Linked DNA regions of Pseudovibrio sp. M1P-2-3. The protein of the gene in region 2 interacts with the protein of the main gene of each other region in a pairwise test. Links are inferred from orthologs where the notes say so. Each region holds a gene or a part of one and is shown on either strand. Other genes may lie near its edges.

Evidence for each region.
Region 1: the proteins of ptsN (region 2) and trkA interact in binary tests that used the Escherichia coli proteins (3 or more experiments, as listed by UniProt). The link is inferred for Pseudovibrio sp. M1P-2-3 from one-to-one orthologs.

What each region holds. Positions count from the first base shown.
Region 1 is NZ_JARRCW010000001.1:2,646,463-2,649,665, forward strand. The notes cover bases 252-3,129. They hold trkA (Trk system potassium transporter TrkA), read right to left. Parts: upstream 2,440-3,129; coding sequence 1,063-2,439; downstream 252-1,062. Other genes in these bases: P6574_RS11475 (D-amino-acid transaminase), read right to left, coding at 252-1,026; ntrX (nitrogen assimilation response regulator NtrX), read right to left, coding at 2,628-3,129. Also shown: RNA chaperone Hfq, read right to left, coding at 1-17; more of P6574_RS11475, read right to left, coding at 154-251; more of ntrX, read right to left, coding at 3,130-3,203. UniProt on the Escherichia coli protein: Part of the constitutive potassium transport systems TrkG and TrkH. May regulate the transport activity of TrkG and TrkH systems. Binds to NAD(+) and NADH.
Region 2 is NZ_JARRCW010000001.1:236,311-239,562, forward strand. Bases 282-3,208 are described here. They hold ptsN (PTS IIA-like nitrogen regulatory protein PtsN), read left to right. Parts: upstream 282-1,474; coding sequence 1,475-1,942; downstream 1,943-3,208. Other genes in these bases: rpoN (RNA polymerase factor sigma-54), read left to right, coding at 282-587; hpf (ribosome hibernation-promoting factor, HPF/YfiA family), read left to right, coding at 808-1,392; otsB (trehalose-phosphatase), read left to right, coding at 2,472-3,208. Outside these bases: more of rpoN, read left to right, coding at 1-281; more of otsB, read left to right, coding at 3,209-3,252. UniProt on the Escherichia coli protein: Seems to have a role in regulating nitrogen assimilation.

The DNA.
Region 1 (3,203 bases), 2.4 Mb from region 2 along the record:
TGAGCGCGGTCAGCCATAACTCTTTTTTTCCTATTTTAGCGGACGCGGCCGCGGCATCCGCCCAGTTTAATGTTCCTATCTGATGCGATCCTGCCCGATTTCAACAAACACAGATTGTTGCCCCTACAAAGGCCCGAACCGAATATACATTGTTTAGGCAACTGCTAGTTTAGTCAACTCAGACCTTTCGTGAAATGTTTTTATTAATTCATGCGTAATTAACCCGACGGAACCATCTCCAACTAAAGTTCCATCTACTTTCACTACTGGTACAATCGGCCCGGAAGCAGAAGTAACAAATGCCTCCGTAGCATTTTGGGCTTCATAAACTGTGAACGGTCTTTCCTCTAGCTGAAACCCCAGCATTTCCGCGAGTTTCACAACACCACTCCTTGTGACTCCTTTCAGAATTCCATGATCATCGGGCCGAGTTAACAACACGTTGTCTTTAGTTACTATCCAAGCGTTCGTTGAACTGCCCTCTGTAATAAAGCCCTCTTTATCCACAAACCATGCTTCGCCGGCCCCTGCATCCCTTGCTTTTTGCTTAGCTAAAACGTTGGGGAGTAACCCAATTGTCTTAATATCTACCCTCTCCCAACGATTCTCCGGTGTCGTTATGACGGCGATACCATTTTGCTGAGCTTTTAACTTCTTCAACTGAGGAACAGAACGCGCTGTTACAACGAGAGAGGGCTTAACTTCGGAACTTGGAAAAAAATGGTTCCTTGAAGATACGCCTCTGGTGACTTGAAGGTAAATTATACCATTTTTAACCAGATTTTTCCGTAGAACCTCCTCCAAGATCCTCTTCAAGGCATTGCGACTCATTGAGAACTGAATGTTCAACTCACGCAAAGAGCGGTCAAGTCGGTTTAGGTGTGCCGTCAGATCTACCAAGTGGCCCTGCAAAACCTCACAGACTTCATAGACACCGTCGGCAAACTGGTAGCCGCGATCTTCAATATGCACGGCTGCAGTCGCGTGGGGAAGATAGCGTCCATTAACATAGGCAACACGAGACATACACTTCTCCTGAGTGCTTGATTGTCATAGAAAATACTAGAAGAACTCCAGTGATACGCGGAACATTTGCTCAACTTGGCGAACTTTATCTGCTACTGCAAAAATTACCACTCGGTCATTGGCCATTACACGATCATCGCCAGTCGGACTGATCACCTCGCCCCTCCGATAAATTGCCCCAATTCTAATGCCTTCAGATAGGTCAATTTCACGTAAAGGCCGACCAACTAGAGGGGAGGTCTCCAAGGCTTCGGCTTCAATCACCTCCGCCGCACCGTTTTGAAGTGCATGAACGGAACGAATACGTCCACGCCTCACATGTTGCAGTATTTTGGAAATTGTGACTTGACGAGGGTTCACAAATGTATCAATCCCCAAAGCATTTGCAAATGCAGGGTAGCTGGAGTTGTTCAGCAAAGCCAAATTCCTTTCGCATCCCATTTTCTTTGCCATCACACAGGATAGGACGTTGACTTCATCAACATTTGTAAGCGCGACTGCGATATCACAATCTTGAACATCCGCCTCTTGTAATACAACCTGATCAAGAGCACTGCCATGCAATACAACGGTGCGCCTCATTTCATCAGCAATGCGAACAGCCCTTTCTCTGGATTGTTCAATAATCTTGACCTTGGTCCTGATTTGCCGACTTTCCAGATGCCGAGCAACATACGAGCCGATATTCCCTCCACCAGCAATAAGTACCCGCTTGGCTTCAGGCTCTTCATGCCCAAAAATACTCAGCGTTCTGCGAACTTGATCCTTCTTGCAGCAGACGTAGGCCAAGTCTCCTTCTCGAATCATATCACCGCTTCGAGGAACAAATATTTTTCCCTGACGGGCAATTCCAACCACTACCGAGTTCAAATCAGGAAACAGACCCGTTAACTGACGCAAGGGGGTGTTGAGAACGGGACAATCTGCTCTACAGTCGATGCCAACAACAATAATATTATCGTCTCCAAAACGGACTGTTTCCATGGCTCCAGGCAGCAAAAGACGCCGTAACACCATGTCCCCTACCTCAATCTCAGGAGAAATAATAACATCAATAGGCATGTTATCCCGAGAGAACAAATTACGATTATCCGAGATGAGGTAACTTTGAGCTCTTACCCGCGCAACTTTAGTTGGAACATTGAAGAGTGAATGGGCAACCTGACAGGCCACCATATTAACTTCATCATAAAGAGTGACAGCAATGATCATATCCGCCTGATCCGCGCCAGCTTGAGCCAGCACGTCAGGGTGCGCACCATGCCCGACAAATCCACGGACATCCAGTGTATCACGAATGACATTTACGAGCTGTGGTGAGGAGTCAATAACAGATACATCATTTTGCTCCAATGCAAGTTTTTCGGCAATGCCATAGCCAACTTGCCCTGCCCCACAAATCACAACTTTCATTTTTGTTCCTTAAAGGCAAATTACAGCTCAAGCGCACAGCGAGCGTCAAGGCCATAGTGAACACAGTACAAGGACTTAATTATCCATTTTAAAGCACAGAATCACTACAGCTTATATCGATCAAATACAATACGGGGCCAGATACCTACATATATGGATAAAAATCCTTTTATCACAAAGAAAACAACCTACGACAGACCAAGGGACTTGAGCTTCCGGTGTAATGCCGATCTTTCCATTCCGATATATTCGGCGGTACGGGAGATGTTACCACCAAAACGTTTCACCTGAGCTTGAAGATAGGCACGCTCAAACTGCTCCCGCGCATCTCGTAGTGGCAACGACATAAGCTCATCCGCTCCAGTATCTCCCGGCATAGTCGGTAGTGTGGATGCAACCTCAGAAGGCAATAGGTCGGCAGAAATTACTGCCTCTTGATCTGCTCTAGTTAAAATTAGTAGGCGCTCTACATTATTTCTAAGCTGACGGATATTTCCAGGCCAATCATGGGTTTGCAGAACAGCCATTGCATCTTCACCAATCCGGCGCATTGGTAAGCCTGAAGCCGCAGAAATCTGCTGCATAAAGAAATGTATGAGCTGCGGAATATCTTCACGTCGTTCAGAGAGAGCGGGAACACGCAGCGGAACAACACTTAAACGGTGATATAGATCTTCGCGGAAATTCCCGTTATTGACTTCTTCTTCCATGTTGCAGCTGCTTGAGGATAAAACTCTAACATCCACTTCAACAGTGTTTGCTCC
Region 2 (3,252 bases):
TGAACTCGGAAACGCTTCCCAAGGTTCTTGTGAATCAAAGCTATTATTCGGAGATCTCTTCAGCAGTGAATGGAGAGGCGGATCAGCAGTATTTTATGGACAGCCTGCAAACTGCCAACTGGCTGGCCAAAAGCCTTGAGCAGCGGGCTCGAACAATTTTGAAGGTAGCAACGGAAATTGTACGCCAGCAGGACCGGTTCCTTTCTCTGGGTGTGCAGCACTTGCGCCCTTTGAACCTGCGGACAATTGCAGATGCAATCGGCATGCATGAATCTACCGTCAGCCGTGTGACCTCCAACAAATATATCGCAACGCCCCGAGGGATTTACGAGCTGAAATATTTCTTCTCATCGACGATTTCTTCTGTTGAAGGTGGGGAGGGGCATTCCTCAGAATCTGTTAAGCATAAAATCAAACAACTTATTGATGCGGAAAGCCCGAAAGCAATTCTTTCAGACGATACAATCGTTAAACTTCTGAAAGGAGAGGGAGTGGATATCGCCCGCAGAACTGTGGCAAAGTACCGCGACGTCTTAAAGATTCCCTCTTCCGTCCAACGACGCAGAGAGAAGCGAATTTCTAGCTAACTCATTAAAATTAAAGGTAATTTTGTGACTGACCTTAGGTCACTTTTTGGTGTATTGACAATTGTTAAGTTAATAATTATCAAGCCGGATGTGTCGTAATGTACGAAAAGAGTGGCACTTTTTTTCTAAGTGGTCCATTCTGACAATTGTAGAAGGCTGGTGCTTTTGAAAGGCTTGCCTTTCTGCGAAACATAGTCGACACAAAACATATGAGGTTCCCATGACATTGCGAATTTCGGGAAGAAACGTGGACATCGGTGACGCAACGCGCGGCCACGTCGAGAACCGGATTGCAGACGCGCTGGAGAAGTATTATCCGGGTGCTTACACAGGTCATGTGACAATATCGCGAGAGGGGTCTGGCTTTAGATCTGAATGTACGATCCACCTGAGCACAGGTGTGGTCCTTCAGGTTTCTGGCGACAATCACGACCCTAGACAAAGTTTCGACATTGCGGCAGAGCGTATGGAAAAACGTCTGCGCCGCTACAACAGAAAGCTAAAGGCACATCACGGAAATGGAGCTGACAGAGATTCTCTGGATGCGACATCCTATGTTTTAGCTGAACCGGAAGAAGAAGAGGAAGTACCAGCAGACTACAAGCCACTTGTTGTTGCAGAAACGTCAGCAGCTGTTAAAACCATGACAGTTGGTATGGCCGTTATGGAACTGGATTTGAGTGAAGCCCCTGTAGTTATGTTCCGGAATGCGGGAAATGGCGGAGTTAACGTTGTATTTCGCAGGACAGACGGCAATATTGGATGGATTGACCCCGTGTTAGCCGAGGCTGGTAAGCCAAGTTAAACTTCGGCAGTTTATAAAACTGATGAAAACGTGCAAAGCCGGTTCTCCGGCTTTGTGCCTTTAGGAGAGTATGGATTAGAGAATGGAGCTCGTTGAACTATTAAGTCCCGAGGCTATTTTGCCAAATTTGAAGGCCAACAGCAAAAAACAGGCGCTTCAAGAAGTGGCCTCACGCGCTGCCACAGTCTGCGGACAGGATGAGCGCGATATTTTTGAGACTTTGTTACAGCGAGAGCAACTTGGATCCACCGGAGTTGGCAATGGCATTGCAATTCCCCATGGCAAGATGCTGTCGTTATCCAGTCTTCATGGCGTTTTCGCGCGACTGGACAAGCCCATAGACTTTGACAGTTTGGATGACCAGCCGGTCGATCTGATTTTTGTTTTGCTGGCACCCGAAGGAGCTGGTGCTGACCATTTGAAAGCTCTGGCCCGTGTGGCGCGATTGCTTCGTGATGGTGAGGTTGCTTCCAAATTGCGTGCAACCAAAGACAGCGCAGCAATTTACTCGATTTTAACCCAGCCGTTGGCCTCGCCAACCGCAGCTTGAATAATCATGCCTCGAATTTTCGGGGCATGTTTTTTTTGGGATGATCTGCAACAGCTTTTACGAGAACACCAGTGTGCGTTCATTATGTGTGCAGCACGGATCTCAGCCTTTTAAATATCGTAAATTAAACAAAAAATACTCTGGCTCATCGCTGCCAACACTGCAGGTATGGGCACTTACAGCGTATCTCCGAAAAGTGGATGCGGTTTTCGGATAAAGATACGCGCAAACAAAAACTTAAAGCGGTGAAGTGTTTCTATTAAAACGCAAACTGCTTTAAAACTCTAGCTTTCCCTAGAATACATTCGATTAAATAACCTTGGATGCGTTGAACCGTGATGGGACGAGCGTTTTGCTGCGTGATTCCAATAAACGGTATCCGTTGACGGAAGATAAATTTTTGGATGTCTCTGGGCTTTAACGCACATTCAATTATCAAAGTGTAGTCTGCATACTCAACAAGCAGTAGCCTTTACTCGAACTCCTGACTATGTTGACAGGACCCCCTCAGACTTTGCAAGGTTGAGGCATGACCATACCTCCTCGTCTTACGCCTGACATGGCTTTGTTTTTGGACTTCGATGGAACGCTTGTCGAAATTGCAGAAAAACCGGATGCTATTTACCTTGAACCGGTAATGGCTGAATGTCTCTTGCAGACTTACCACGGGTTAAACGGAGCGCTGGCTCTCATTTCCGGTCGGTCAATTCGTGAGCTGGACTACTATTTAAATCCAACGGTTTTGCCTGCTGCGGGACTACACGGTTTGGAGCGCCGCCTCTCTTTGGAAGAGGGGATTGTGGCGCTGGACAGCTGGCCAGGTGTTTGCGAGTTGAAAGAAAAGCTCATTCTCTCCGGAGTTTTACATGGGGGTGTTGTGTTGGAGGACAAGGGCAGTGCGCTTGCCGTCCATTATCGGGCCTGCCCGGAGCGCGAAGCAGACGTGCGCGGGACCCTATGCGATTTGGCGGAGCAATTTCCATCCTTGCATGTGATTTTCGGCAATATGGTCGCCGAAGCGAAACCCAAAGGTGAAGACAAGGGGACTGCAGTACGGCGGTTTTTGGAAATGCCTGTCTTCAAGAACCGGCTGCCAGTTTTCATTGGCGATGATGTGACAGATGAAGACGGCATTCGAGCTGTTCAGGAGCTGGGAGGGTATGGAATTAAAGTTGGAGAACAACAAAGTGAAGCAGCCTTTCGGCTGAAGGATGTGGAGAGCGTTGGCGTTTGGCTTTGCCAGACGTATGTTGAACGTTTTTTTGAAATGCAGGCGAGACAAAACCTCATCGACAGGCAAGGCACAGCGG